Regions from separate parts of the Pseudomonas helvetica genome, predicted to be linked through region 4. Evidence: predicted binding sites of a transcription regulator. Region 4 holds the regulator's gene; each other region holds the start of a gene.

What was found. The regulator FliA, encoded in region 4, starts transcription of late flagellar genes. The targets are predictions, from matches to a motif close to CTAAAGTTTNNNNNNNNNNNGCCGNTAA.
Region 1: a site for FliA is predicted at 4,891-4,918, ahead of AABM55_RS19775 (methyl-accepting chemotaxis protein). Genes of this name have one in related genera too.
Region 2: a site for FliA is predicted at 3,598-3,625, ahead of AABM55_RS22940 (methyl-accepting chemotaxis protein). Genes of this name have one in related genera too.
Region 3: a site for FliA is predicted at 3,937-3,964, ahead of flgM (flagellar biosynthesis anti-sigma factor FlgM). Genes of this name have one in related genera too.

The regions. Positions count from the first base shown of each region.
Region 1 covers NZ_CP150917.1:4,248,063-4,255,843, reverse strand. The annotation lists gene AABM55_RS19795 (IS256 family transposase) at 1-896, shown strand, start outside; gene AABM55_RS19790 (methyl-accepting chemotaxis protein) at 1,028-3,175, opposite strand; gene AABM55_RS19785 (hypothetical protein) at 3,174-3,476, shown strand; gene AABM55_RS19780 (Na+/H+ antiporter NhaC family protein) at 3,487-4,803, shown strand; gene AABM55_RS19775 (methyl-accepting chemotaxis protein) at 4,958-6,640, shown strand; gene yegQ (tRNA 5-hydroxyuridine modification protein YegQ) at 6,751-7,781, opposite strand, start outside.
Region 2 covers NZ_CP150917.1:4,924,262-4,932,042, forward strand. The annotation lists gene secA (preprotein translocase subunit SecA) at 1-2,695, opposite strand, end outside; gene AABM55_RS22935 (DUF721 domain-containing protein) at 3,002-3,457, shown strand; gene AABM55_RS22940 (methyl-accepting chemotaxis protein) at 3,773-5,662, shown strand; gene AABM55_RS22945 (glycosyltransferase family 1 protein) at 5,858-6,946, shown strand; gene AABM55_RS22950 (polysaccharide deacetylase family protein) at 6,939-7,715, shown strand; gene AABM55_RS22955 (lysylphosphatidylglycerol synthase transmembrane domain-containing protein) at 7,712-7,781, shown strand, end outside.
Region 3 covers NZ_CP150917.1:4,734,960-4,742,740, forward strand. The annotation lists gene flgD (flagellar hook assembly protein FlgD) at 1-82, opposite strand, end outside; gene flgC (flagellar basal body rod protein FlgC) at 98-541, opposite strand; gene flgB (flagellar basal body rod protein FlgB) at 545-952, opposite strand; gene cheR (protein-glutamate O-methyltransferase CheR) at 1,202-2,029, opposite strand; gene AABM55_RS22065 (chemotaxis protein CheV) at 2,075-3,007, opposite strand; gene flgA (flagellar basal body P-ring formation chaperone FlgA) at 3,089-3,850, shown strand; gene flgM (flagellar biosynthesis anti-sigma factor FlgM) at 4,002-4,328, shown strand; gene AABM55_RS22080 (flagella synthesis protein FlgN) at 4,377-4,844, shown strand; gene AABM55_RS22085 (flagellar brake protein) at 4,940-5,686, shown strand; gene AABM55_RS22090 (MFS transporter) at 5,743-7,131, opposite strand; gene AABM55_RS22095 (glutamine synthetase family protein) at 7,203-7,781, opposite strand, start outside.
Region 4 covers NZ_CP150917.1:1,919,584-1,927,364, forward strand. The annotation lists gene flhA (flagellar biosynthesis protein FlhA) at 268-2,397, shown strand; gene flhF (flagellar biosynthesis protein FlhF) at 2,409-3,740, shown strand; gene fleN (flagellar synthesis regulator FleN) at 3,855-4,685, shown strand; gene fliA (RNA polymerase sigma factor FliA) at 4,682-5,422, shown strand; gene AABM55_RS08705 (chemotaxis response regulator CheY) at 5,589-5,960, shown strand; gene AABM55_RS08710 (protein phosphatase CheZ) at 5,992-6,780, shown strand; gene AABM55_RS08715 (chemotaxis protein CheA) at 6,819-7,781, shown strand, end outside.

The DNA of each region.
Region 1 (7,781 bases), 2.3 Mb from region 4:
TCATCGCCATGTATGCCCGTGGAATGACTGTCAGAGAGATCCGTGCGTTTCTTTCAGAGCAGTACGGTACTGACGTTTCTCCCGACTTCATCAGCTCGGTAACCGACGAGGTCATGGCAGAGATCGGTGCATGGCAACAGCGGCCTTTGGAGCCGATGTACCCGGTGATTTTTTTCGATGCTCTACGGGTCAAAATCCGCGAAGAGGGGCTGGTTCGCAACAAGGCGATCTACTTGGCCCTAGGTGTTTTGCCTGACGGAACACGCGATATTCTCGGCATTTGGATAGAAAATACCGAGGGCGCCAAATTCTGGATGAAGGTGTTCAACGACCTCAAGACACGCGGCGTCGAAGACGTGTTGATTGCTGTGACCGATGGCCTTAAAGGCATGCCAGAAGCGCTCAACGCCGTATTTCCAGACACGACACTGCAAACATGCGTTGTCCATCTGATCCGCAACAGTCTTGATTACGCAGCCTGGGATAAACGCCGCGAACTGGCCAAGGCGCTCAAACCGATCTATCAGGCAGTCACCGCCGAAGCGGCTGAGCAGGCGCTGGATGCGTTTGAAAACGGGCCATGGGGCAAGCAGTATCCGACGGTAGTGGCGGCTTGGCGCCGCGCTTGGGATCGTGTGATTCCATTTTTCGTGTTCCCGCCGGCGATCCGAAAAGTGATCTACACGACTAACGCCATTGAGAGCATCAACGCTCAGCTGCGCAAGATCATCAAGACCCGCGGCCACTTCCCGACCGACGATGCGGCAACGAAACTGATCTGGCTTGGGCTACGCAATATCACCGCAAACTGGGGCTCAGCGGCACATGACTGGAAAAGCGCGATGAATCAATTTGCGATTCTGTACGGAGATCGATTTATCAGGCCGACCTGGTAAAAGCACGGCCTGCCTGACGGCAGGCCGTTACCGGCCCGCACACAAAATATCTGACAGTCCCCCGCAGTGACTGGTTTTTGGGCCGCTTCGCAGCCCAGCGGGAGCAAGCTCCCTCGCCACGAGGTTGTGGATCAAACCCTGAACTGATCCATCAAACCCTGCTGCTGATTCGCCAGGCTATTGAGTGACTGGCTGACCCGCGCCGATTCATTGGCTTGCCCCGACAGCGATTCCGTCACGTCACGAATGGTCGCTACGTTGCTATTGATCTCCTCGGCCACCGCGCTCTGCTCTTCGGCAGCGCTGGCGATTTGCAGGTTCATGTCGGTAATCACCGTCACCGCATTGCCGATCTGCCGCAGGGCGGTCACCGCCTGGCTGACGTGCTCGACGCTACCCTGGGCCTGGCGATGGCTGTTGTTCATCGAGCCGACCACATCTTGCGTGCCGCTTTGCAACTGCTCGATCACCTGACGGGTTTCCTCCACCGACTCTTGCGTACGCCGTGCCAGGTTGCGTACCTCATCGGCGACCACCGCAAAACCACGCCCGGCGTCACCGGCGCGGGCCGCTTCGATGGCGGCGTTCAGTGCCAGCAGGTTGGTCTGTTCGGCGATGGCGCGGATCACTTCCAGCACCGAGCCGATTTTCTCGCTGTTGGCGGCCAGGCCTTCGACCTGGGTCATTGCCGTGCTCATGTCTGCCGCCAGGCTGTCGATGCTGGCGGTGGTGCGGTCGATCACGGTCAGGCCCTGACGAGTTGCCTGATCGGCATCGCGTGCCGCTTGCGCCGCTTGGGCGGCGCTGCGGGCGACGTCCTGGGCGGTGGCGCTCATTTCATGGGACGCGGTGGCCACCTGATCGACCTGACGGTATTGCTGCTCCATGCCGGCGCTGGTCTGGGTGGCGATGGCCGACGATTGATCCGCCGTGCTGCGCGCGTCCTGCACCGAGCGTTTCACTTGCGCGATGATCGGTTGCAGCTTGTCGAGGAAACGGTTGAACCAGCCGGCCAGTTGCCCGAGTTCGTCTTGCTTGTCATAGGCCAGACGGCGGGTCAAATCGCCTTCGCCGCTGGCGATGTCTTCCAGCATGCGCGCCACGCCAAGAATCGGCCGGGTCACACTGCGTGCCATCAGCCACACCAGCAACAGACCGATGACGGCTGCCAGTACGCCAAGGCTCAGCTCGATCAGGGTGCCGGCGGTGTTGCGTTCGTCGAGTTGCTGCTTCAGGGTTTCGGCAGGGCCGACCAGGACTTTCTCCGGCACGTCGAGCAACACGCCCCACGACTTTCCACCGGGAATCGGCTGGAACGGCGACAGTACTTTGAGCAACTGATTGTTATGCAGACTCTGGGTCTGAGTGCTGGCGGCGAGCCTGCGGATCAGCTCGGCACCGTTGTCCTTGTCCACGCTGTCCAGACGCTGGCTGAGTTTGCTGGCGTCCGGGCTGTAACCGGCAAGCAGGCCCACCGGGCTGAGGATGCTGACGCTGGTCTGGCCGTCATAGAGCTTTTTACTGGCTTGCTGGCTGACCGCTTGCAGGCTGTTGAGGTTGATATCGACCGACAACGATGCAATGACCTTACCGTCGACCAGCAGCGGGAAGACGATGCTGGTCATCAGTACATTCTGGCCGTCGATCTCATAGAAATAGGGTTCGATCACGCATGGCTTGAGGGTGGTCCGCGGGCAGGTGAACCAGGCGTTGGCGGGTTCGCCGCTGGGGCCGGTGCTGGTATCGGCCATGTCGCTTTCCGGCAGCGCCATCGAGTTCAGCTTGCCGGCGGTCGGTTGCGACCAATACAGGGCGAAGCGGCCCTTGTCGTTGCTGCCGATTTCTTTCTGGCCGCTGAACAGTTCGTCCTTGCCGTCCAGTGCGTTGGCTTCAAACACCAGCGACAGGCCGAGCAGTTGCGGGTTGGCTTGCAGCGCCGACTTGACCTGACGGGTCAGGTCTTCGCGCAGGTCGAAGGCGTCGAGGAAGCGCTTCTCGGCCTGCTCACGCAAAAACAGCACCTGGCGCGCGAAACCGTGGCCATATTGGTAGGCGTCCATGAACTGCTGGCGAATCCCCAGCGCCTGAACTTCACCCTGCGCCTCAATGCGTGCTTGAGCCGCTTCGGTGAGCATCTCCATGCTCGAGGCTTTGACCAGCTGCGAACTGTGCTCCATGCGATACAGCGAAAGACCGACCAGCAAGGTGACAATGCCGGCCAGGCACAGCCCGGCGAGCAGGGTGATTTTCCATTGAATGGAAAGTTGTCGGAGCTGCATGGAGATGTCCTTATTCGATATTTATTTGAGACTTTGCACTGTAACGGCGTCGATTCGACTTTCTTTATCCATGGAAGCCAATAAAAAACGACATAAATCCGTAGCAGCTGCCGAAGGCTGCGTTCGAGTGCGCAGCAGTCGTGAATCCAGGCGATGCGGTGTTGGTTTTGACAAGCCAGGCCTGCTGTTGCACAGTGCGTGCCCTCTAATAAAACCCTCTCTTCAATCCGCCGTCGGCTCATGCAGCTGGCTGGACGGACTCATCCTGTTTGCGCCGGATTTACCCGTCGCCCTGTTTTGAGGTAACGATGATTAATGCAGTAATTGCCGCGGTCGGCGTCATGCTGGTGCTCAGCCTGTCCCGCGTGCATGTGGTGATCGCGCTGATCGTCGGCGCGTTGGTGGGCGGTTTGACCGGCGGCCTGGGCATCGATGCCACGCTCAAGGCCTTCAACAGTGGCCTGGGTGGCGGTGCGACCGTGGCCTTGTCCTACGCGTTGCTCGGCGCTTTCGCGGTGGCGATTGCCAAATCCGGCCTTGCCCACGCCTTGGCGGACAAAGCTTTGCTGCTGGTCGACCGGCAGGACGCTGCGGGTGGTGGTCAGGTCAAATGGCTGCTGATCGCGTTGCTCTGGGTGGTGGCAATCGCTTCGCAGAACGTCCTGCCGATCCACATCGCTTTCATTCCGCTGCTGGTGCCGCCACTGCTTTATGTATTGACCAAGCTGCAAATGGATCGCCGACTGATTGCCTGCGTCATGACCTTCGGCCTGATCACGCCGTACATGTTCTTGCCGGTGGGCTTTGGCAACATTTTCCTGAATGAGATTCTGCTGGCCAACGTCAGTAGAAGCGGGGTGGACATCAGTGGTGTCAACGTCACTCATGCCATGGGGATTCCTGCGTTGGGCATGGTGTTCGGGTTGTTGATGGCGTTCGTCAGCTACCGCAAGAAGCGCGTGTATGACCTGGAGAAAATCGAGCGGGTCGAGCAGGTCGCGGTGCAATACAACCCGCTGACCCTGATGGTCGCGGGGCTGGCGATTGCCGCTGCGTTCATCATTCAGTTGCTGCTGGACTCGATGATTATCGGCGCGCTGGCCGGGTTTCTGATCTTCTCGGTATCGGGTGTCGTGCGCTGGCGCGAGACTGACGATCTGTTCACCGAAGGCATGAAGATGATGGCGATGATTGGTTTCATCATGATCGCCGCCTCGGGTTTCGCCGAGGTCATGAAGGCCACCGGTGACGTGAAAACCCTGGTCGAGGCCTCGGCGTCGTGGATCGGTCACAGCAAAGGTGTCGGTGCATTACTGATGTTGCTGGTCGGGCTGCTGGTGACCATGGGCATCGGCTCATCGTTTTCCACAGTGCCGATTCTTGCGGCGATCTTCGTGCCGTTGTGCGTCCAATTGGGGTTCAGCCCATTGGCGATCGTCTGCATCGTCGGGACTGCCGGCGCCTTGGGCGATGCCGGTTCGCCAGCGTCCGATTCGACCCTCGGCCCGACCTCCGGCCTGAATATCGACGGCCAGCATCACCATATCTGGGACACCGTGGTCCCGACATTTTTGCACTACAACTTGCCGTTGCTGGCGTTTGGCTGGGTGGCGGCGATGATCCTCTGATCCCCCCGTCAAGCCCTCCGCCCCTGTAGGAGCATAGCTTGCTAGCGATAGCGATCTCACGGACGCCATCGCGAGCAAGCTTTGCTCCTACAGTTTTGCGTTGACGTGCCGTTAATGCTTTAACCACGCCAATAATATCCAGAGTGAACAACACATGCGCCTGAGCCTTAAAGCCAAAGTCTTGTCCCTCTCCGTCCTTCCGGTGTTGCTCTTTGCGTTGGTGATCAGTCTGACCACTGCCTTCATTTTGCAAGAGCAGGCCCGTAAAGAAGTTGAAGAAACCCGTCAGCGTTTGATGAACGATGCCAAGGCCACCCTGCAAAGTTACGTTGCGGTGGCGATGACGGCGATCAAGCCGCTGTATGACGCCGCAGCGCCTGGCGATGAGGCGGCTCGCGCGCAAGTGGTCAAATTGCTCTCGAGCATCAGCTACGGCAAGGATGGTTACTTCTTCGGCTACGACTCCAATACCGTGCGCCTGTTCAAGGCCAACAGCCCGGAAGGCGTTGGCCAGAGTTTCAAGGACAATCGCGATCCTAATGGCGTGTATGTCAACCGCGACCTGGTGAAAGTCGCCAAGGACGGTACGCACTACCTGCAATACAGCTCGCCGTTGCCTGGCGACAGCAAAGTCCTGGTGCCCAAGCTGGGTTACACCGAATACCTGTCCAAGTGGGACATGGCCATCGGTACCTCGGTGAATCTCGATGGTGTCGAAGCCCAGGTCGCCGTGGTCCAGACCGAGGTTCGCGAGCGCATGGAAGGCGTGCTGCTGAGCATCGTCGGTGTCGCGGCGGTGGTGCTGCTGGTGATCGCGGCGGTCGGTCTGTTTGTGGCCAATACCATTTTGCGTCCGTTGCACCTGATGAAGGCCAATCTGGACGACATCGCGGCAGGCGAGGGCGATTTGACGCGGCGGCTGGCGATTACCTCTCAAGATGAACTGGGCGAGCTGGCCGGTTCGTTCAACCGTTTTGTCGACAAGATTCACGGTCTGGTGCGGCAGATTACCGAGATGACGTCGCAGCTGACCGGGCTGGTCAATCAGGTCTCCGATCAGGCCCAGCGTTCGGATCAGGCCATGGAGCGCCAACGTCACGAGACGGATCAGGTGGCCACGGCGATCAACGAAATGTCGGCGGCAGCGCAGGAAGTGGCGAAAAGCGCCCAGGGCGCTGCGGTTGCGGCCCAGCAAACCGACGAAGAAGGTCAGGCGGCCAAACGCGTGGTCGCCGGGAGTATTTCGCAGATCCATGCGCTGGTGAAAGATATTCGCAGCAGCGGGGTTTCTCTCGACAGTTTGCAGCAGGACGTGTCGTCGATTGTCAGCGTGCTGGGGGTGATCCGTTCGATTGCCGACCAGACCAACCTGCTGGCGCTGAACGCTGCCATCGAAGCCGCTCGCGCCGGTGAGGCCGGGCGAGGTTTTGCGGTGGTCGCCGATGAGGTGCGCGCGCTGGCCAGTCGCACGCAGCAAAGCACTCAGGAAATTCAGGGCATGATCGACCGCTTGCAGGCCGGCACCCAGTCGGCGGTCGATGCCATGCGCCGCTCCAGCGAAGCTGGTGACGGCACCTCGGCGCAGGCCAATCAGGCGGGCGCTTCGCTGGACACCATGGCCCAGTTGATCGGCACCATCAATTCGATGAACGCGCAGATCGCCAGCGCCGCCGAAGAGCAAACCGCGGTGGCCGAAGAGATCAACCGCAGCGTGCATCAGATCGCCGTCGCCGTGGACAGCGTCGCCGACGAAACCCAGCTCGGCGCACAAACCTCCCGCAGCCTGGCGGATTTGGGCCAGCGGTTGGGTAAATTGGTCGGGCAGTTCAGGATCTAAGCGCCTGACAGACCGCTATCGCGAGCAAGCTTTGCTCCTACGGTTGTGTGATACCTGTAGGAGCAAGGCTTGCCCGCGATGAGGCCCGCTCAGGCACCCTCAATTGCGGGTTAATCCCCACGGACATCGCGCATCAACAACCCGAACTTCAGATCCACCGCATCCGGAATCGGCAGATACACGGTGTGCCCGTCCCCCGGTGCCACTTCAATTGCTTCGCCTTTGGCGCTTTGCAATTGATGCAAGTCGAAGTGGAAATTGCCTTTGGGCGTCATCAATTCCATGTGATCGCCCAAACCAAAGCGGTTCTTCACCTTGACCTCGGCCAGCCGATCACGGCGCTCACCGGTCAGCTCACCGACGAACTGCTGACGCTCCGACACCGAGCTGCCGTTCTGGTAGTTCTGATATTCGTCATGCACATGGCGGCGCAGGAAACCTTCGGTGTAGCCACGCTGGGCCAGGGATTCAAGGTCGGTCATCAGGCTGCGATCGAACTCGCGGCCGGCCACGGCATCGTCGATGGCGCGGCGATAGACCTGAGTGGTCCGGGCGCAGTAGAAGTGCGATTTGGTCCGGCCCTCGATCTTCAACGAGTGGACGCCCATCTGCGTCAAGCGAGCGACATGTTGCACCGCGCGCAGGTCCTTGGCGTTCATGATGTAGGTGCCGTGCTCGTCCTCGAAGGCCGGCATCAGTTCATCGGGGCGGTTGGCTTCCTGGAGCAAAAACACTTGATCAGTGGGCGTGCCGATGCCCAGCGTTGGCTCCGGGATGAACGCCTGAACGATCTCGCCCACGACGTTTTCCGTGGCCGGCTGTGCGGAGTATTTCCAGCGACAGGCGTTGGTGCAGGTGCCCTGATTGGCATCACGCTTGTTCATGTAGCCCGACAGCAGGCAGCGCCCGGAATAGGCCATGCATAGCGCGCCATGAACGAACACTTCCAGCTCCATGGCGGGGACTTGCTGGCGAATCTCGGCGATTTCTTCCAGCGACAGCTCCCGCGACAGGATGATCCGGCTCAGACCTTGCTGCTGCCAGAACTCGACGCTGGCCCAGTTCACTGTGTTGGCTTGCACCGAGAGGTGAATCGGCATCTGCGGGAAATGCCGGCGCACCAGCATGATCAACCCCGGGT
Region 2 (7,781 bases), 3.0 Mb from region 4:
AACCGCAGTAGCACAGCTCATTGCGGCCCAGCTTCTGCTCGTTGCGCACCGGAGCGGCAGCGAGCGCCACATCGACCTCTTCACCCAACAATTCCGGTTGCTCGAGGCCTGGGGCTTCGTCGTGCTGGAATTGCATGCGTGCGGCCAATGCCTCGGCTTCCTGACGCAGGCGCGCTTCTTCTTCGACCGGATCTTCGCGGCGAACCTGAACGTGCGACAGCACACGGATCGAGTCGCGCTTGATCGAGTCCAGCAGTTCGGAGAACAGCGTGAACGACTCGCGCTTGTATTCCTGCTTCGGGTTCTTCTGCGCATAGCCACGCAAGTGGATGCCGTGACGCAAGTGGTCCATGGTCGACAGGTGGTCTTTCCACAGGTCGTCCAGAACGCGCAGCACGATTTGCTTCTCGAAGGTGCGCAGCGCTTCGGCGCTCGCCTGCTCTTCTTTCTCGTTGTACGCCGCCAGCAGCTCGTGCATCAGCTTCTCGCGCAGGGTTTCTTCGTACAGATGATCGTCTTCGTCGAGCCATTGCTGGATCGGCAGTGTCACGCCGAAGTCGCTTTGCAGGGCAGCTTCCAGACCGGCAACGTCCCACTGCTCTGGCAACGATTGCGGCGGAATGTGCGCGCTGACCGTTGCGTTGAGCACGTCCTGACGGAAGTCGGCAATGGTTTCGCCGATGTTGTCCGCGGCCAGCAACGTGTTACGCATGTGATAGATCACTTTACGCTGTTCGTTGTTGACGTCGTCGAACTCGAGCAGTTGCTTGCGAATGTCGAAGTTACGGCCTTCAACCTTGCGCTGAGCCTTTTCGATGGCGTTGGTCACCATGCGGTGCTCGATCGCTTCGCCAGGCTGCATGCCCAGGGCCTTCATGAAGTTCTTCACCCGGTCAGAGGCAAAGATGCGCATCAGGCTGTCTTCCAGCGACAGGTAGAAACGGCTGGAACCGGCGTCACCCTGACGACCGGCACGACCACGCAGCTGGTTGTCGATACGGCGCGATTCGTGACGCTCGGAGGCGATCACCTGCAAACCGCCCGACTCGAGCACTTGCTGGTGACGCTTCTGCCAGTCGGCCTTGATCTGGGCGATCTGCTCAGGCGTCGGATCCTCAAGGGAGGCGACTTCCACTTCCCAGTTACCGCCCAACAGGATGTCGGTACCACGACCGGCCATGTTGGTGGCGATGGTGAGTGCACCCGGACGACCGGCCTGAGCGATGATTTCAGCTTCTTTTTCGTGGAACTTGGCGTTCAGAACCTTGTGTTCGATGCCTTCCTTCACGAGCAGGCTGGACATGTGCTCGGACGTTTCGATGGTCGCGGTGCCCACCAGTACCGGCCGGCCCTGAGCCATGCTTTCCTTGATGTCGGCAACGATGGCCGCGTACTTCTCGTCCGCGGTGAGGAACACCAGGTCGTTGTAGTCCTTACGTGCCAGCGGTTTGTTCGGTGGAATGACCATCACCGCCAGACCGTAGATCTGGTGGAATTCGAACGCTTCGGTGTCCGCCGTACCGGTCATGCCGGACAGCTTGCTGTAAAGACGGAAGTAGTTCTGGAACGTGGTCGACGCCAGGGTCTGGCTTTCGGCCTGGATGTTCAGGTTTTCCTTGGCTTCGATGGCCTGGTGCAGGCCTTCGGACAAACGGCGACCCGGCATGGTACGACCGGTGTGTTCGTCGACCAGTACGACCTGACCGTCCTGGACAATGTATTCAACGTTGCGGTGGAACAGTTTGTGCGCGCGCAGACCGGCATAAACGTGGGTCAGCAGGCCCAGGTTGTGCGCCGAGTACAGGCTCTCGCCTTCAGCCAGCAGGCCGATACCGGTCAGCACTTCTTCGATGTACTGGTGACCGGCTTCGTTGAGCTCGACCTGACGGGTCTTCTCGTCGACGGTGTAGTGACCGGCCTGGGTCACTTCGCCTTCGACTTCCTCGACGTGCAGCTTCAACTGCGGGATCAGCTTGTTGACCTCGATGTACAGCTTGGAGCTGTCCTCGGCCTGACCGGAAATGATCAGCGGGGTACGGGCTTCGTCGATGAGGATCGAGTCGACTTCGTCGATCACGGCAAAATTGAGTTCACGCTGGAATTTTTCTTCCATGCTGAACGCCATGTTGTCGCGCAGGTAGTCGAAACCGAATTCGTTGTTGGTGCCGTAGGTGATGTCGGCGGCGTAGGCAGCACGCTTCTCTTCCGGCGGCTGGAACGGCGTCACCACGCCGACGCTCAGGCCGAGGAATTCGTAGAGCGGACGCATCCAGTTGGCGTCACGACGAGCCAGGTAGTCGTTCACGGTAACAACGTGCACGCCCTTGCCGGACAGCGCGTTCAGGTAAACCGCCAGTGTCGCCACCAGGGTCTTGCCTTCACCGGTACGCATTTCGGCAATCATGCCTTCGTGCAAGGTCATGCCGCCAATCAACTGAACGTCGAAGTGGCGCATACCCATAACCCGCTTGCCGGCTTCACGGGCAACCGCAAAGGCTTCAGGCAGCAGTTTGTCGAGGCTTTCACCTTTGGCGATGCGGGCCTTGAACTCATCAGTCTTGGCGCGCAGCTGATCGTCCGAAAGGGCCACCATTTGCTCTTCGAAGGCATTGACGATCTGTACCGTCTTGAGCATGCGTTTGACTTCACGCTCGTTCTTGCTTCCAAAAAGTTTCTTTAACAAAGGCGCAAACATATCGGCAGGATCTTCCACACAAAGGGATGGAGGGCGGCCCCGTGAGTCGCCCGTGCAGCCCTCATGGCCGCATGCGAACGAGCATTCTACCCGGAAACGATGGTGAGGAAAGTGGCGTTGTTCCACGATGCATGCACAGCGCTGTTACGGGGCTCACTTAAAATAAGGGCATTTTGCTGAACTTCAAGCCATTCACGCCAGAAGTTACTCGTTGATTTAATGAGTAAAGCGCTCACAAAGCAATGGCTCAGGCGCATCAAGTGCTTTCTGCTACCATGGCGGCTCTGTTACTTCAGGTGTCTGATCATGGCATTTCGCCCTCTTACGGCCAGAGCACCCGCCGTTCTGCTTCGCGAAGCCAAACCGTTAAAAGCCATTTTCGGCCACGCACAACGCCTGGGTCATTTACAGCGTTTGCTGGAAAGCCAGCTGCAGCCGGCCGCCCGTGAACATTGTCATGTGGCGTCGTGGCGCGAGGGCAGCCTGTTGCTGATCGTCACCGACGGTCATTGGGCAACCCGTCTGCGCTATCAGCAGAAGCGTCTGCAACGGCAATTACAGATGTTCGACGAGTTCGCCAGCCTGACGCGAATCCTGTTCAAGGTACAACCACCGACCGTGCAACAAGGCGCCGTCGGCCACACCATGGATCTGTCGAGCGATGCGGCGGCGACCATTCAGGCCACCGCCGACGGCATCAGCGATCCGAAATTGCGCGCAGCGCTGGAACGCCTGGCGGCGCACGCCAAACCCAAGACCTAGAAGCAAGATCAAAAGATCGTCCGAATGCGGCCCGAACCTGCGGCCGCTCCTACACCATTGCATGCAAGCGGCGGCAGGCTGCGATCTTTCGCATTTTAGCGGCGCGATTGGCCGCCTGTCGCGTCGCCGATTTCAAGCCCCTAAGTTTTAGTCCTGCGCAGCCGATAGATACAAGCAAGAGACCAGACAGAGAATCAGGTCCGATAATTCCCGAAGGACAGACGGAAATATCAGCTTATGTGCGACAGCGCCTGGTTTGCGCGCTTTTCAAAGCAACACGCCCCAACAATAAGACATTAGCGGACACCCCAAGCCATGAACAAAAACCTGCGCTTCAGCCACAAAATCCTGCTTGCAGCCGCGCTCATCGTCATTGCCGCCTTCGCTTCGTTCACGCTGTACAACGACTATTTACAGCGCAACGCGATTCGCCAGGACCTGGACAATTACCTGCATGAGATGGGCGATGTCACGTCCTCCAATATCCAGTCCTGGCTCGCCGGGCGGATTCTCATGGTGGAAAACCTGGCCCAGAACATCGCCCTCAACCCCGAACAAGGCAACGTTGCCAACCTGCTTGAGCAGAATGCCCTGGCGTCGACCTTCATGGCCCGGTACCTGGGCGATGCCAGCGGTACGTTCATCAACCGCCCCGATTCCAAGATGCCGGACGGCTACGACCCACGCGTTCGTCCCTGGTACAAAGGCGCGGTAAACAGCAATGGCTCGACGCTCACTGAACCGTATATCGATGCGGCGACCGGCCAGACCATCATCTCCATCGCCACCGCCTCGAAAAAAGCCGGGCAAAGCGTGGGAGTGGTCGGCGGTGACCTGAGCCTGCAAACCCTGATCGACACCCTGACCGCGCGTGACTTTGGCGGCATGGGCTACGCCTTCCTGGTCAGCGCCGACGGCAAGATCCTGGTTCACCCGGATAAAACCATGGTGATGAAGTCCCTCAGCGAGGCTTACCCGACGAACACCCCGCGTATCGGTGGCGGCATCAGTGAAGTCGAGGTCAATGGCAAAACCCGTATCGTCACCTTCACCCCGATCAAAGGCCTGCCATCGGTCAACTGGTACGTCGGTCTGTCGGTGGACAAAGACAAAGCCTTCTCGATGCTCAGCAGCTTCCGCACCTCGGCGATCATTGCCACGATCATTGCCGTGGCAATCATCATCGCCTTGCTCGGCATGCTGATCCGTATCCTGATCCAGCCGCTGCACGTCATGACCCGCGCGATGCAGGACATTGCCGACGGTGAAGGCGACCTGACCCGCCGCCTGACCATCCAGAGCCAGGACGAGTTCGGCATCCTCGGCAGCGCGTTCAACCGCTTCGTCGAGCGGATCCACGGTTCGATCCGCGAAGTGTCGTCGGCGACCGAGCACGTCAACGAAGTCGCTCTGCGAGTGGTCAGCGCATCGAACTCGTCGATGCTCAACTCCGACGAACAATCGAGCCGGACCAACAGTGTGGCGGCCGCGATCAATCAGCTGGGCGCTGCAGCTCAGGAAATCGCCCGTAATGCGGCGCAAGCCTCGCACCAGGCCAGCGATGCGCGCAGCCTGGCCGAAGACGGCCAGCAAGTGGTCGACCGCAGCATTGCGGCGATGAATCAGCTGTCGAGCATGCTCAGCGCCTCCAGCACCAACATCGAGTCGCTGAACAGCAAGACCGTGAACATCGGGCAGATTCTCGAAGTGATCACCAGCATCTCCCAACAAACCAACCTGCTGGCCCTCAACGCGGCGATTGAAGCGGCGCGGGCCGGTGAGGCTGGGCGTGGTTTTGCGGTGGTCGCCGATGAAGTGCGTAACCTGGCGCACCGCACCCAGGAGTCGGCGCAGCAAGTGCAGACCATGATCGAGGAGCTGCAAGTCGGCGCCCGCGAGTCGGTCAGCACCATGAGCGACAGCCAGCGTCACAGCCAGGACAGCGTAGAGATCGCCAACCTCGCCGGTGAGCGCCTGAACAGCGTGACCTTGCGCATCGGCGAGATCGACGGCATGAACCAGTCGGTGGCCACCGCCACCGAAGAGCAAACCGCCGTGGTCGAGTCGATCAACGTCGACATCAATGAAATCAACACGCTGAATCAGGAAGGCGTGGAAAACCTGCAATCGACACTGCGCGCCTGTTCCGACCTGGAGCAGCAAGCGGCGCGGTTGAAGCAGTTGGTCGGCAGTTTCAGAATCTGACGCGCCCTTGAAGGCCCCATCGCGAGCAGCCGGGCGACGTTCCGTCTGCTCGCGATAGCGGCCTGTCAGCCACCACAACACTTCACTGACACCCCGCCACACATCCCCATCCGAACATCTATTCTTCATAAGGGTCATCCCTAAGGAGAACAATGGATAGAACGGAGGGTTATCGTGCATATCGCTGACATCACCATGTTCTACGCACCGGCCAGCGGTGGCGTGCGGACTTATCTGGATGCCAAGCACCGCCGCCTGGGCCGTAAGCCGGGGATTCGTCACAGCTTGCTGGTCCCAGGAGCACGGCGGAGCGAGCAGGACGGTGTCTACACGGTGCCCGCCCCGGCCCTGCCCTTCGGCAAAGGCTATCGCTTCCCGCTGCGACTGACGCCCTGGCGCAATGCCCTGCACGACCTGCAACCGGACCTGATAGAAGTCGGCGATCCTTACCTGACAGCTTGGGCAGCGCTGGATGCGCGGCGTGAACTGGATGTTCCAGTGATTGGCTTCTATCACTCCGACTTACCGCTTTTGGCGAGCAACCGTGTGGGCAACTGGGTCACGCCGAATGTCGAAGCGTATATCCGCAAGCTGTACGGCAACTTTGACCGGGTGCTGACGCCGAGCCAGATCATGGCCGACAAGCTCATGGGGCTTGGGGTCAAAAACGTTTACGTCCAACCCTTGGGCGTGGACCTGCAAACCTTCAATCCAGACGCCCGTGACCCGGATCTGCGGGCGAAGCTGAAGATCGCCGAAGACATTCGACTGCTGATATTCGCCGGGCGAGGTTCCAAGGAGAAAAACATTCCCGTCCTGCTCAATTGCATGAAGCGTCTGGGAAACCGTTATCACCTGCTGCTGGTCGGTACCTCGGTGTCGGCACAGGTACCGGATAACGTCACGCTGATCGATGAGTTCTGCCCTGCACCACAGGTGGCCCGGCTGATGGCCAGCGCCGATGCCTTGCTGCATGCAGGCGATCAGGAAACCTTTGGCCTGGTCGTTCTCGAAGCCATGGCCTGTGGCATTCCGGTGGTTGCCGTGGCAGCGGGTGCCTTCAACGAAATCATCAATGAGCACTGCGGCATACTCTGCGCCCCCAATAATCCAGTGGCGATGGCCAACGCTGTGCGCGAACTGTTTGCACAACATAACGATCTCGGTCGATCCGCCCGCCGCCATGTCGAACAGCATTACGCCTGGGATTCAGTGGTCAACAGCCTGCTGGGTCACTATTACGCAGTCCTCGGCGCCCCTTTGCCGCGGCTGAGCAATGGCTGACGCCATGAACACGCCCAGCCTGCTTCTGGTACTGCACGACGTCACCCCGCAAAGCTGGGCCGACTATCAGCCGTTTGTCGAAGCGGTGGACGCGCTCGGTGAAGTGCCGATGACCTGGCTGGTCGTTCCCGACTTTCACAAACACCACCACCTCGATAGCCATCCGGTTTTTCGGAGCGTGCTGACCCGCCGCATCGAGCTCGGCGACGAACTGGCACTTCACGGTTACTACCATTGCGATGACAGCCCGCTAACGGCGCACCCCCGTGACTGGTTCATGCGCCGGGTCTACACCCACGAAGGCGAGTTCTACAGTCTTTCGCAACCGGCTGCGCTGGCCCGCCTGCTCGCCGGGATCGAATTGTTCAGCCGTTACCACTGGCCACTGGAGGGGTTTGTTGCACCGGCCTGGCTGATGAGCGAAGGCACGCGTCAAGCCCTGCGCCAGTTACCGCTGAGCTACACCAGTGATTCGCAGCACCTGTATCGCCTGCCGGATTTCTCCCGGGTCAACGCCCCAGGCTTGGTCTGGAGCGCGCGCAGTACCTGGCGTCGTGGCGTGTCGAAAATTATCAGCGCTCAACGCGAACTGCGCTGGCAGCACGCCCCGGTGATTCGCCTGGGCGTACACCCGGTGGACCTGCGCCATGAGTTCTCCCGCACTTACTGGCTGCAGACCCTCGAACGCTTGCTCAATAACGGCCGAGTACCAATGACCAAGGCTCGGTGGCTGCGCACGCAAAGCGCTCAGGTCGGTCGCGCCGCATGAGTCGCGTCCTGTGGCTGGTCGCCGCCCTGCTCTGCGCGGTGCTGATCCCGCTATTGCTCGGTGCCA
Region 3 (7,781 bases), 2.8 Mb from region 4:
CGGCCGTACCGGTGCCCTTGACCGAGGAGTTCGCCAGCAGGTCGGTCATGCTCAGGCCGCCGGTGGAATCGGTAACGCTCATAAAAATCGCCCCTTATCACTGACCGAGGGTCAGGACCTTCTGCATCATGGTTTTGGCGGTGTTCATCATTTCCGCGTTGGTCTGGAACGAACGACTGGCAGAAATCATGTCGGCCATTTCCTCCACCACGTTGACGTTGGGGTAATACACGTAACCCTTGGCGTCAGCCGCCGGATGGTTCGGCTCGTAGCGTGCTTCGAGGTTGCTTTGATCTTCGACTACGCCGAGTACCTGCACGCCCTGGCCTGCGGCATCCTGATTCTGGAACAGCGAATTGCTGCCACCGGACTGACCGCCCTGGAACATGGTGGCAAACACCGGGTGACGGGCACGGTAGGTCTGATCGATGCTCGAAGAGACGGTCTCGGCGTTGGCGATGTTACTGGCGACGGTGTTCAAGCGAGTGGTTTGAGCACTCATGCCGCTACCGGCAATGTTGAATACACTGGACAGAGACATGGATTACTCCCCGCGCAGGGCTGATACCAGCCCTTTGAATTTGCTGTTGAGCAGCGTGAAGCTGGCCTGGAAGTTGACCGCGTTTTGCGCGTAGTTCGACTGTTCCAGTTGGGCATCCACGGTGTTTTGGTCAATCGACGGTTGCATCGGCGTGCGATACAGCAGCGACTCCTCACCACTGCTCATACCCTGGGCTTCGATATGACGGCTATTGGTCATGTTCAAAGCAAAGGTGCCGTTCTTGTTCTTGTCGTTCTGGGCGGCCAGCACCGACGAGAAGTCCAGATCCCGAGCCTTGTAGTTCGGGGTATCGGCGTTGGCAATGTTGTTGGCCAGGACTTCGGCACGCTGAGCGCGGAAGCCCAGGGCTTGTTCGTGGATACCGAGCGCTTTATCGAAGCTGATGCTCATGTCGGAAACCTTTGGGTGACCTGATTTTTCGTAACAGGGTTATAGCAAGCCCCGTGCCAGCTTCTAAAACCCCATAAACCGGGGCTTTGCGAGCGGCGGCAAAGCGGCAATGCCAGAAAAGCGGCAACGGATTTCCGGCGCCTGCCGCTTTTCTGCCGCCTGCCCTCCCAAAGTTCCTACAAAGAAGACAAAAAAAACGGGAGCCCCTGAGGACTCCCGTTATTTTTTTCAGTACCGACGACCGGCCAATCACTTCGCCTGATAGATGATCCCCGGGCTGCACTGAACCATCTGATAATGATCCGGCAAACCGTTCAACGCTTCGGAAGCCCCCAGGAACAGATAACCGCCCGGCTTCAGCGTGCTGTGAATCCGCAGCAGAATGTCTTTCTTCACTTCGGCAGAGAAGTAGATCAATACGTTGCGGCAGAACACGATGTCGAACTTGCCGAGACTGGCGTAGCTGTCCAGCAGGTTGAACGAGCGGAACTCCACCCGACTCTTGATCGGTGCCTTGATCGCCCAACGTCCCGGCCCTTTCGGATCGAAGTAGCGTTGCAGACGCTCCGGTGAAAGACCTCGACCAATCGCCAGGCTGTCGTACTCACCGGTCTTGCAGTTGGTCAACATGGTCCCGGACAGGTCGGTGGCCACGATCTGCACCCCCATCTTCAACTGCCCCATATTGACCCGCTCGAACTCGTCGATCGACATCGACAGCGAATACGGTTCCTGCCCGGACGAGCACGCCGCCGACCAGATCCGCAGGCGCTGCCCGGGACTGGCCTTGATGGACTCAGGCAGCACTTTGTTCTTCAAGACTTCAAACGGATAGGTGTCACGAAACCAGAGGGTTTCGTTCGTCGTCATCGCGTCCACCACCATCTCGCGCAAACCACTGCGCGGTTGGGTCTGCATCCGCTGCACCAACTCACCCAAGGACTTGATGCCTTGCTGTTCCATCAGTTTGTTGAGACGGCTCGACACCAGATACTGCTTGTTCTCACCGAGCAAAATGCCACAGGCTTTTTCCAGGAAGACCCGGAACTGTTCGAAATCCAAATTACCCGTAGACAATGATGCCGCCTCTTAAATCGTATTGACCGCCAGGAGCGAAGGCCACTAGCTGATATCTGCTGCTTTGATCCGGTCGACTACCCGGGATGCCAGGTCATCAGGACGGAATTTGGCAAGGAAGTCATCGGCACCGACTTTCTTCACCATCGCCTGATTGAATACACCTGACAACGAAGTATGCAGGATGATATGGAGCTTTTGCATGCGAGGGTCGCTGCGGATCTCGCTCGTAAGGGTGTAACCGTCCATTTCGGGCATTTCGATGTCGGAAATCATCATCAGAAACTCTTCTTCCGGCTTCTTGCCCTCATCGACCAGTTTGCGCAGGTAATCCAGCGCTTGCCGGCCGTCGTTCAACGCAACGACTTCAACCCCCACCGTCTGCAGGCAACGCGAGACCTGCTTGCGCGCCACCGACGAGTCATCGACAGTGAGCACTCGCAACGAAATCGCCTTGTGCTGGGTCTCGGCATCGATCACGCCCACCGAAATCACATCCGACGTCGGCGCAACTTCCGCCAGGACCTTTTCCACGTCGATGATTTCAACCAACTGATTGTCGACTCGAGTCACTGCGGTCAGGTAATGATCGCGACCCGTGCCCTTGGGCGGCGGATGGATTTCTTCCCAATTCATGTTGACGATCCGCTCGACCGACCTCACCAAAAAACCCTGGGTCTTGGTGTTGTACTCCGTGATGATCACGAAGGGATTGCTTTGATCCTGCAACCCGCCTGAGCCGGTCGCCATTGCCAGATCCAGAATCGGAATGGTTGCCCCACGAATATTCGCCACACCGCACACGACAGGACTGGACTTGGGCATCAGGGTCAGTTTGGGGCATTGCAGCACCTCCCGAACCTTGAACACGTTGATCCCGTAAAGCTGCTGGCCGTCGAGACGGAACAACAACAGCTCCAGGCGATTCTGCCCTACCAGTTGCGTGCGCTGGTTAACCGAATCCATTACACCAGCCATGCCCAGACTCCTACACCAACGCTAAGTGTGTTGCGACGCACATTCATCACTAAACGGCACGGCGCTTGCTTTTTAACTGCCATGAACACAAAAACGACATTTTCCCGACGCCTGACATCAATGTGCCGTAAATTCCTCGGCGCCCTGTCAGCCGTATGCCTGTTGAACGTTGGCAGCCCTGCCTTTGCTGACCCGGTTACCTTGCCTGATCTACTTATCGGCGTCACTCAGGGCTTTCTTGAATTCACCGTAGAAGACTATCTGGCCACCAGCCAAACCGCAGGGCGCTACGAAATCGAAGTCAACAAGCTCGACCCGCGCATGCACATGCCGGCGTGCGACAGGGAATTGACAGCGACATTGGAGAGCCCCGCGATACCTCTGGGCCGGGTTACGGTGAAAGTCCGTTGCGATGGCGTCTCCCCCTGGACAGTCTTCGTACCCGCTCAAGTCCGCCTGTTTCGCGAGGTCGTCACGACCACCCGCCCCCTCAAACGAGCCGGAATCATCGACCCTTCGGATGTCATGTTGCGTGAGCGCGATATCAGCCTGATCAATCAGGGATATCTGACAAACGTCGATCAAGCCATCGGACAAAAACTTGTCCGACCAATGGTCAGCGATCAAGTGATTACGCTTGTTCATCTGGAGCAGGCAGAAGTCGTGCGCAAGGGTGATCAGGTGGTCATCACCGCCCGCAGCGGCACGCTCAGCGTGCGGATGCCGGGTGAGGCGCTGTCCAATGGCGGCCTTAACGAACAGATCAGAGTCAAAAACCTCAACTCCCAACGGGTCATCAAGGCGCAAGTCATGGCCCCGGGGCAGGTGGAAGTCTCCATGTAGATAACTGGCGCACAACCGTCCTGTTCCCTAAACTGTGCCTCACGCAGGGCAAATACCGACGCGCCCGGGCTCATCGACTATTGAGCCTAAAGTTTTCCCGGGCATGGCCGAAAACATGGCAAGCGTCCAAATTCCCAGAGGTTTTTTTATCATGGTCATCGATTTCAGCCGTTTAAACAGCTCTCCCACGCTCGCAAGCAGCACGCGGACCAGCGTCAGCAAGGACACCGGCGATGCCGGCAAATCCGCGCCGCTGAGCACCTCGACCGAACAGGTCGGTGCCACCCAAAGCGGGGAATCGGTACACCTCAGCAATGAGGCTCAACAGTTGCAGAAGATCACTGACAAGCTGCACGATCAGCCTGCCGTCGACAACGCCCGCGTGGCCGAGTTGAAAGCAGCGATTGCCGATGGCAGCTATAAGGTCGACAGCAACCGTGTAGCCAGCAAACTGCTTAATTTCGAAGCCCAGCGCTAGCCAAAGGCCTGCGCCAGGCTTTTGGACGCTTAAAACCCAAGGCCAGCCATGCACGACACTCATTTACTGCAACTGATCACCGATGACCTCGCTCCAGCGCAACAGTTGCTGGAGCTGCTGAAGACCGAATCCCTCGCCCTGCACGGCCGTGACATGCCGCTGCTCGAAGAGATTCTGGCGCAGAAACAGGGGTTGATCATTCTGCTGGAACAGCATGGCCGCAAACGCAGCGAACTTCTCGCGAGCCTGAACCTGCCTGCCAACCGCGCAGGCCTGGAGCAGTTCGCCGCCCACTCAAGTATCGGCGATCAGTTGCTGACCCAAAGCGACGCCCTGACCCAACTGCTTGCAGATTGCCAAACCGCCAACGAGCTCAACGGCCGCTCGATCCAGGTGCAACAAGCCACCACCGCCAATCAGTTGAAAATCCTCAACGGTGGCGAGTCTCCGACCCTTTATGACGCTCGCGGATCAACCGCAATGCTGGTGAAACCCCGCGCGCTCAGTCAGGCTTGAACTCATAAATAAGCGTGCTCTATCAAGGCACGAAACATGCTGGCAGAATGCTAGCTCTTGCGTGTGATCGTATTCTGTCTGGAGATTGATAAACCGTGTTCAACGCCTCAAGCGCGGAAGATGCTCCGCAGCCACCCAAGGTGCTCAGCACCCCGCTGGAAATCACCGGCAACCTGCGGATGCTGCAAGAGAGCCATGATCCCCTGATCATCACGTTCCATGAACGCAGCCAGCGATTTCAGAGCTACCTGATCGATATCGATCGCGACAGCAACATGATCGCCCTGGACGAAATGATCCCCCGCGATGGTGAACGCTTCCTGCTTGCCGGCGAAGCTTTTCGGGTTGAAGGCTTTCATGAAGGCGTACGTATTGCTTGGGAAAGCAACGGCACATTGACCATCGACGAGTCCAACGGTGGCCGCTGCTACCGTGGCACGCTGCCCGATGAAGTGGTTTACCACCAGCGTCGCAATGCGTTTCGCGCAGCCTTGAAACTGGCACAACTGGTAAACATCGAACTCGGTGGCGAAAAGCTCAAGACGCCTGTCAGCGGTAAACTGCTGGATATCTCGGCGACGGGTTGCAAGCTGCGCTTTGATGGCGACATCACCAGCGGACTTCAATTGGGTCAGGTCTATGAACGCTTCATCGCCGCCCTGCCCTTCGGCAGCATGACCGCACCGGTCGAGCTGCGTTATCTGCATCACGAAGAGAAAATCGACACCACTTTCGCCGGCGTACGCTTTCACAACATGAGCGGGCTGGTGCAGCGTCAGGTCGAGCGCTTCGTCTATCAGTTGCAACGCGAAGCGCGCCGCTTCGACAAAGACGACATCTGATCCAGACGCTTGAAAAAACGGGCAGTCCCTTGCGGTGACTGCCCGTTTTTTTTGCCCTAAGGCCTGGCCTCGGTAAAGCTTTTCGGGCGCTCCGCCCCCGGATCATCAGTCTGTTCATCAGCGCTGTCGGTGTCCTGAGCTTCGGACTTTGCATCCTGCTCAGGATCCGGATCAGGGCTCGCGCCATTTTGCATCTGGTCATGCACGACCTGCTCATCGACCCGCGGGTCGAGAGCTGCCACCAGTGGCGAACTCGACATGCTGTCCGGCATCGCCACGTGATGCAGCGGCGCGTCTTCCACCTGATGCAGATTGGTCACCGCTTTCGGCCGGATGCGCCATACCAGCACCACTGCGAAAAAACTGAAGAACGCGTACAGCATCTGACTGCCGAACAACTTCATCAGCACACCCGCCACCAGCGGACCGATGCTCGCCCCCACACCGTAGGTCACCAGCAACATGGCGGTCAGCGATACCCGCCGATCACCCTCGACGTGGTCGTTGGAAAACGCCACCGCCAACGGGTACAGACAGAACTGCACCAGCGAGCAGGCGAAGCCAGCGATAAACAGCACCTCAAGCGGCACCTGCGGCATGATCGCCAACGGCAACGCTGCCAGCGCCAGGCAAAAGGCAAAACTGCGAATCAGCAGCGCCCGATCATAACGATCCGACAACCAGCCCAGTGGCCACTGCACCAGCAACCCGGCAAAAATGCAGCTACCCATGAACAGACCGACCTGCTCAGTGGAAAGCCCTTGCTGGGACGCGTACAACGGCGCCAGACCATAGAACGAACCGACGATCAGGCCAGCGCCGAGCACCGTACTGAGAGACTGCGGAACCCGCTTCATGAAAAAGCGCGGCTCCATCGGCGCCGGGTGCAAGGGCGCCGGGTGAATCCGCCGCGTCAGCGCGACCGGCACCAGGCACAGCGCAAAACACAACGCCACCAGCATCAGCAATTCCAGCCCCAGGGACGGGTGCATGACCAGAATCAACTGGCCCAGCACCAGCCCCAGGTACGAAGCGATCATGTAGCCGCTGAACACCAGCCCGCGCTGCTTGGCTTCGGCCTGCTCGTTCAGCCAGCTCTCGATGACCATGTATTGGCACATCATGCCCAGACCAACGACCATCCGCAGCACCAGCCAGGCCGGTAGCCAATCGATCAGACCGTGCCCCAGCACCGCCGCACCGACGATCCCGGCACAGGCCGAGTAGGCCCGGATATGACCGACCCGTGCGATCAACCGGTGACCGATTTTTCCGCCCAGCACCAGGCCGAAATAGTTGGCCGCCATCAGCGCCCCGACCCACAGACTGTCGACATGGTCCGCTGCCAGACGCAAGCCCAGGTAAGTACTGAGGAGGCCCGAGCCGATCAACATCATCAGCGAGGCAAAATAAAGCGCTCGAAAGGATTTCAGGATTTGGCGCATCGGCGTTCCGAGCGGCTCCTTGCAGTGAGTACCGGGCTACCGACAACGATAGCCCGACAGCGACGAATCGGTTAGGCCTGGGCGGCCAAAACACGCCGCTCCCAGGGAGTGATTTCATCAAGAAAACTGCTCAACTCCATGGTCTTCGAAGCGATGTAGCCTTCGATGAACTCCTTGCCAAACAGTTCCTTCGCCAATTGGCTACGTGTCAGACGCTCAAGAGCAGCATGCAAGGTACACGGCAACGACAAACTGTCCGGCACTTCAAACTGGCCTTGAATGGCCGGCGTCGGCTCCAGTTCGTTTTCAATGCCATACAACCCGGCCGCCAGACTGGCGGCAATCGCCAGATACGGGTTGGCATCGGCGCCCGGTAGACGATTCTCGACCCGACGCGCTTCTGGCGAGCTGGCCGGAATCCGTAACCCCGCCGCCCGATTGTCATAAGACCAGCAGGCATTATTCGGCGATGCGTAAGGATGGCACAGACGCTGGTAAGAGTTCACGTTCGGCGCAAACAACGCCGTGAAATCTGCCATCCCTGCCTGCTGGCCACCGATGAAATGACGGAAGATTGCAGTCGGCTGTCCAGCGTCATCGCTGAACACATTTCGGTCCGTGCCCACCTCGACGATGCTCTGGTGAATGTG
Region 4 (7,781 bases):
CAAATCCCGGTGTTTTCCAGATTTGTGGCTGAATTCTTGGGATGGGCGTTGAATATCCGGTCTCTTCGCGGGCAAGTCTTGCTCCTACGGATGTGAGTGATCTGTAGGAGCAAGGCTTGCCCGCGATGGCGTCTGTCCGGTCGCTGAAAAACTCCCGATAAACCCCGCTGTTTCAAGCCCCCTGCAAAAGTTGGAAAGCTTCTTGCAGTACCCGCTCTGCGCCCGCTTCAGGCGTCAAAAGTTTGCTTCAAGGAACGGGGAATACCGGTGGATCGCTCTCAGTTAATCAACAGTGCCCGCAGCAACCTGGCAGACCTCAGTCGAGGCAATCTGGGTGTGCCGCTGTTGCTGTTGGTCATGCTGGCGATGATGATGTTGCCGGTCCCGCCGTTCCTGCTCGACGTGTTCTTCACCTTCAACATTGCGCTGTCGATTGTCGTGCTGCTGGTCTGCGTCTACGCCTTGCGGCCGCTGGATTTCGCGGTGTTTCCGACCATTCTGCTGGTCGCCACGTTGTTGCGACTGGCATTGAACGTGGCCTCGACCCGGGTGGTGATGCTCCACGGTCAGGACGGCCATGCCGCCGCCGGCAAGGTGATTCAGGCCTTCGGCGAGGTGGTGATTGGCGGTAACTACGTGGTCGGTATCGTGGTCTTCGCGATTTTGATGATCATCAACTTCGTCGTGGTGACCAAAGGTGCCGGGCGGATTTCCGAGGTCAGTGCGCGTTTTACCCTGGATGCGATGCCGGGCAAGCAGATGGCCATCGACGCCGACCTGAACGCCGGCCTGATCGACCAGCCCGCAGCCAAACTGCGCCGTATGGAGGTGGCCCAGGAGGCCGAGTTCTACGGTTCGATGGACGGTGCCAGCAAGTTCGTGCGCGGTGACGCCATCGCCGGTCTGCTGATTCTGTTCATCAACCTGATTGGCGGCATGGCGGTCGGGATCTTCCAGCATGGCATGAGCTTCGGCGATGCCGGCAAGGTCTACGCATTGTTGACCATCGGTGACGGTTTGGTGGCGCAATTGCCATCACTGCTGCTGTCCACCGCGGCGGCGATCATGGTGACCCGTGCTTCCGGTTCGGAAGACATGGGCAAGCAGATCAATCGGCAAATGTTCGCGTCGCCCAAGGCGCTGGCGGTAGCTGCCGGTTTGATGGCGGTCATGGGCCTGGTGCCAGGCATGCCGCACTTCTCCTTTCTCAGCATGGCCGCCGTCGCAGCGGGCGGCGCGTATCTGTTCTGGAAAAAACACAACATCGTCAAGGTTCAGGCTCTGGAAGAGGTCAAGCGTCAGCAGGACCTGCTGCCGTCGCCCGCACGGGCCATGGAAACCAAAGAGCTGGGCTGGGATGACGTGACCCCGATCGACATGATTGGTCTGGAAGTCGGCTACCGGCTGATCCCGCTGGTGGATCGCAACCAGGGTGGTCAGTTGCTGGCGCGGATCAAGGGCGTGCGCAAGAAGCTTTCCCAGGATCTGGGCTTCCTGATGCCGACCGTGCACATTCGCGACAACCTCGATCTGGCGCCGAGTGCCTACCGCCTGACCCTGATGGGGGTGATCCTCGCCGAGGCGGAGATTTATCCGGATCGCGAACTGGCGATCAACCCCGGGCAGGTCTACGGCACGCTCAATGGCATCACCGCCAAAGATCCGGCCTTTGGCCTGGAGGCGGTCTGGATCGAAATCAGTCAGCGTCCGCAGGCGCAATCCCTGGGGTACACCGTGGTTGATGCCAGTACGGTGGTGGCGACTCACCTCAACCAGATTTTGTACAAGCATTCCAGCGAGCTGATCGGCCACGAGGAAGTTCAGCAGCTCATGCAATTGCTGGCCAAAAGCTCGCCAAAACTGGCCGAGGAGCTGGTGCCGGGCGTCGTTTCGCTGTCGCAGTTGCTCAAAGTACTGCAGGCCTTGTTGGCCGAACAGGTTCCGGTTCGCGACATTCGCAGCATTGCCGAAGCCATCGCGAACAATGCCGCCAAGAGTCAAGATACTGCCGCTCTGGTGGCGGCCGTTCGCGTCGGCGTATCGCGCGCTATCGTCCAAAGCATTGTAGGCACTGAGTCCGAGCTGCCTGTGATCACCTTGGAACCAAGGTTGGAACAAATATTGCTCAATAGTCTTCAGAAGGCAGGACAAGGCTCGGAAGAGGGCGTTTTGCTGGAGCCAAGCATGGCAGAGAAGCTGCAACGTTCGTTGATCGACGCCGCGCAGCGTCAGGAAATGCAAGGTCAACCGGTGATTCTGCTGGTAGCAGGTCCGGTACGCGCGATGCTCTCGCGGTTCGGACGTTTGGCAGTGCCGGGGTTGCATGTGTTGGCGTATCAGGAAATCCCTGACAACAAGCAAGTGACCATCGTTGCGACAGTAGGGCCCAACGGCTGAGGTAGTGGTTTATGCAAGTTAAGCGTTTTTTCGCCGCCGATATGCGTCAGGCCATGAAGCTGGTTCGCGATGAGCTGGGCGCTGATGCGGCCATTATCGGTAATCGCCGGATCGCCGGTGGTGTCGAGCTGACGGCGGCCCTGGATTACAAGCTGTCGGCGCTGGCCCCGCGTGTACCGAACATTGAACTCGAAGACGAGTTGCGCAAGACCCAGTCGCGGATCGTCACGGCTCAGGCCGAATTGAGCCTGCGTGGCGACGGCGAAGGTGATGCGAGCGCCAGCACCAATCGCCAGTTGTTTGCCGGCCTGCCGCTGACCGCTGCGGAACCGTTGATCGAGCCGACCTTTGCTGAGCGGCCGCGTCCTGCTTCAGCGCCTGTGCATTCTGCCGGGGTCGATCCGCGGGCTTTCGACTCGATGCGTTTCGAACTCAATGGTCTGCGTGAACTGCTCGAAGTACAGTTGGGTTCGCTGGCCTGGAACCAGCTGCAAGGCAGTCGCCCGCAGCAAGCCAACCTGTGGCGTCGCCTGCAACGCATCGGCCTGTCCGGTCCGTTGTCGCGCGATCTGCTGGAACTGATTACTGACATTGAAGAACCCCGCCAGGCCTGGCGCATGCTGTTGGCGCACCTGGCGCGGATGATCGTGACTCCCGAGATCGAACCACTGGAAGAGGGTGGCGTGATCGCCATGGTCGGCCCTGCCGGCATGGGCAAAACCACCACGCTGGCCAAGCTGGCCGCGCGTTACGTGCTCAAGTACGGCGCGCAGAACATCGCGCTGGTGAGCATGGACAGCTTCCGCATTGGGGCTCAGGAACAGCTCAAGACCCTGGGGCGTATCCTCAATGTCTCGGTGACTCACGTCGACCCGGGCCAGTCCCTGGCGCAAGCCCTTGATCCGCTGTTGCGCAAGCGTGTGGTGTTGATCGACACCGCCGGCCTGCAGGCCAGTGATCCGGCGTTGCGCATGCAGCTGGAAAGCCTGGCCGGTCGCGGGATCAAGTCGAAGAATTATCTGGTGCTGGCCACTACCAGCCAAAAGCAGGTGCTGACTGCCGCTTATCACAGTTACAAGCGGTGCGGGCTAGCAGGCTGCATTCTGACTAAACTGGATGAAACAGCGAGCCTGGGCGAGGTGTTGAGCCTGGCAATCAGCCACGAATTACCTGTCGCTTATCTGACCGACGGGCCACGGATCCCGGATGATCTACATTTACCGCGCCGGCATCAGTTGGTCAGTCGCGCCGTTAGCGTGCAGATGCAGGAAGAACCCAGCGAAGAAGCCATGGCTGATATGTTCGCTGACCTCTACCACAGCCCGGCCAAGCGTGTCGGCTGAGGTAATAATGAATAGATTTGTATCTACATCGATGGCCTGCCATGCATTGTTCACAAGTGAGCGCGCAGCCAGTCATGTAGTCCGCGTCTAAGCAAGACAAGGTAAAGAACGAACATGGGCAGCATGCATCCCGTACAGGTGATCGCAGTGACCGGCGGCAAAGGTGGCGTCGGGAAGACTAATGTGTCAGTGAACTTGTCCCTGGCTCTTGCTGAGCTCGGCCGGCGCGTCATGCTGCTGGACGCCGATCTGGGGCTGGCGAACGTTGACGTCCTGCTGGGGCTCACGCCCAAGCGTACGCTGGCCGACGTCATCGAAGGCCGCTGTGAACTGCGCGATGTATTACTTCAGGGGCCGGGCGGAATTCGCATTGTTCCAGCAGCGTCCGGTACCCAGAGCATGGTTCACCTGAGCCCGGCCCAGCATGCTGGCCTGATTCAGGCATTCAGCGACATCGGCGATAACCTCGACGTATTGGTGATCGACACGGCGGCGGGTATTGGTGAGTCGGTCGTCAGTTTTGTTCGCGCAGCCCAGGAAGTATTGCTGGTGGTGTGCGACGAGCCGACGTCGATCACTGACGCCTACGCGCTGATCAAACTGCTCAACCGCGATTACGGCATGAACCGCTTCCGCGTGCTGGCCAACATGGCGCAAAGCCCGCAGGAAGGGCGAAATCTGTTCGCCAAGTTGACCAAGGTCACGGATCGCTTCCTCGACGTCGCCTTACAATACGTCGGTGCGGTGCCTTACGACGAATGCGTGCGTAAGGCGGTGCAGAAGCAGCGCGCCGTGTATGAAGCGTTTCCTCGTTCCAAGTGTGCGCTGGCATTCAAGGCCATCGCGCAGAAAGTCGATACCTGGCCGCTGCCTGCCAACCCGCGTGGGCACCTGGAATTTTTCGTCGAGCGTCTGGTGCAGCAAACTGCGGGTCCGGTTCTATGACAGCCAGCGGTTACAACCTGTACAAGAAGTCGGCGCGTGACGCGCAGTACGAACTGATCGAGCGTTACGCGCCACTGGTAAAACGTATTGCCTATCACCTGTTGGCGCGCTTGCCGGCCAGTGTTCAGGTCGAGGACCTGATCCAGGCAGGCATGATCGGTTTGCTTGAAGTGTCGACCAAATACGACGCGAGCAAAGGTGCGAGTTTCGAGACGTACGCGGGGATCCGTATCCGTGGTGCGATGCTCGATGAAGTCCGCAAGGGTGACTGGGCGCCACGCTCGGTCCACCGCAATACCCGGATGGTGAGTGACGCGATTCGCTCAATTGAAGCTAAAACCGGGCGTGACGCTAAAGATCACGAGGTTGCGGCCGAACTCCAATTGAGTCTCGACGATTATTACGGGATTTTGAATGACACCTTGGGCAGTCGCCTGTTCAGCTTCGACGATCTGTTGCAGGACGGCGAGCATGAAGGGCTGCACGAGGATGGCGCGAGTGCTCATCTCGAACCGTCGCGCGACCTGGAAGATGAACGCTTCCAGGCAGCACTGGCGGATGCGATTGCCAATTTGCCGGAGCGTGAGCGACTGGTGTTGGCGCTGTACTACGACGAAGAGCTGAATCTCAAGGAAATCGGTGAGGTCCTGGGGGTCAGTGAATCGCGGGTCAGCCAGTTACACAGCCAGTGCGCGGCCCGTTTGCGGGGGCGTTTGGGGGAGTGGCGAGCGCGCTGACAGCAGTGTGGGGACACTGCGAACGAAACAGGCAGGGCGTAACGCTGTGCCGGTCTTCATCCGTTGTGCTCCAGACAGTCGTCGAGTGCTCTGCCGAATTGATTGAATGGCGTGTTCAGGTGCTGAACGCGTTTAAGACTGCTTGGAGGTCGAATTGGACAAGAACATGAAAATCCTCATCGTTGATGACTTCTCAACGATGCGGCGGATCATAAAAAACCTGTTGCGTGACCTTGGGTTCACCAACACGGTCGAGGCGGACGACGGTATTACCGCCATTCCCGTCCTCAACAGCGGGAGCATCGACTTTCTGGTAACGGACTGGAACATGCCTGGCATGACCGGTATCGATTTGCTGCGCCACGTGCGCGCCGATGAAAAGCTCAAGCACCTGCCGGTGCTGATGGTCACTGCCGAAGCCAAGCGCGAGCAGATCATCGAAGCCGCTCAAGCCGGTGTAAACGGCTATGTGGTCAAACCCTTCACGGCCCAGGCGTTGAAAGAGAAGATCGAAAAAATATTCGAACGCATCGGTTGATGCGCGGAGCCACTGCGCCACGGGGGGAGCTATGGAGCAAAGAGAATCTTCACAGGGCGATTTCGAATCGACCCTGAAAAAACACGCTCACGAACTGGTCGAAAGCCTTGAAAAGGGCAGGTTCGGTGACGCTGTGCAACTGATCCATGAGCTCAATCAGACCCGTGACCGCGGCCTGTACCAGGAGGTGGGCAAGCTCACTCGCGAGCTGCATAGCGCGATCGTCAATTTTCAGATTGACCCGAACATGCCGCAAGCCGAGGAAGTCTCACAGATCACAGACGCCACCGAGCGCCTGTCCTATGTGGTCAAGCTGACCGAAGCGGCCGCGAACCGGACCATGGATCTGGTCGAGAACAGTACTCCGCTGGTCAATGGCCTGAGCACTGACGCCCAGGCCTTGAGCGCCGACTGGGGGCGTTTCATGCGCCGCGAAGTCGGTGCCGAAGAGTTCCGCGAACTGGCCCGGCGTGTCGACGGTTTCCTGACGCGTAGCGTCGAGGAGAGCCAGGTCGTCTCGGGCAACCTCAACGATATTCTGCTGGCTCAGGATTACCAGGATCTAACCGGTCAGGTGATCAAGCGCGTGATTCAACTGGTCACCGAAGTCGAAAGCAACCTGCTCAAGCTCGTGCTCATGGCCAGTCAGGTAGACCGCTTTGCGGGCATCGAACATGACCATGAAGCGATGCTGGCTGAAAAAGATCCGCAAAAACATCTCTCTCAGGGTGAAGGTCCGCAGATTCATGCCGATAAAAGAGAAGACGTTGTGTCCGGTCAGGACGATGTGGACGATTTGCTATCCAGTCTTGGATTTTAGGTTTTTTAGGTTTTTAGACCTTTAGGAGCACCCCCTTAATGAGCTTCGGCGCCGATGAAGAGATCCTTCAGGATTTCCTGGTTGAGGCCGGCGAGATTCTAGAGCAACTGTCCGAACAGCTGGTCGAGCTGGAAAGCCGACCCGATGATGCGGATTTGCTCAATGCAATTTTTCGCGGTTTTCACACTGTAAAAGGGGGCGCCGGCTTCCTCCAGCTCAATGAGCTGGTGGAGTGCTGTCACATCGCCGAGAACGTGTTCGACATCCTGCGCAAGGGTGAGCGTCGCGTCGACTCGGAACTGATGGACGTGGTTCTCGAAGCGCTGGACGCGGTGAACGGCATGTTCAGCGAAGTCCGCGAGCGTGCACCGATCACTGCGGCTACACCGGAACTGCTGGCGGCTCTGGCCCGCCTGGCCGAGCCTCAAACAGACGATGTGGCGCAACCAGTTGCAGAGGTGGTTGAAGCACCTGCCGCTGAAAGCGAATCGGGCGACGTCACCGACAATGAGTTCGAACTGCTGCTGGACTCGCTGAACGCGGTCAAGGCGCAAGCTGAGTCGGGGGCGCCTGTAGCCCCGGCACCTGAAGCGGCTGCCGGCAGCGATGAAATCACCGATGCCGAGTTCGAGTCGTTGCTCGACCAATTGCACGGCAAAGGCCAGTTCGCCCCTGATGCAGTGGCGGCAGCACCTGCCGCACCGGCTGCCCCGAAAGCGGCAGGCGACAGCTCCGATATTACCGACGACGAATTCGAAGCACTGCTCGATCAGTTGCATGGCAAAGGCAACTTCGCCGTTGATGCCCTGGAGTCGGCAATTGCTGCCGTTCCGGCACCTGCTGCACCTGTGGCTGCGGCCGCTGGCAGCGATCTGATCTCCGATCACGAGTTCGAATCGCTGCTCGACGAATTGCATGGCAAAGGCAAGTTCACGGAGGTCGGCACGGCTGCTGCTTCGGTGGCGGCACCCGTTGCCAAGGCAGCAGCGCCAGCACCTGTG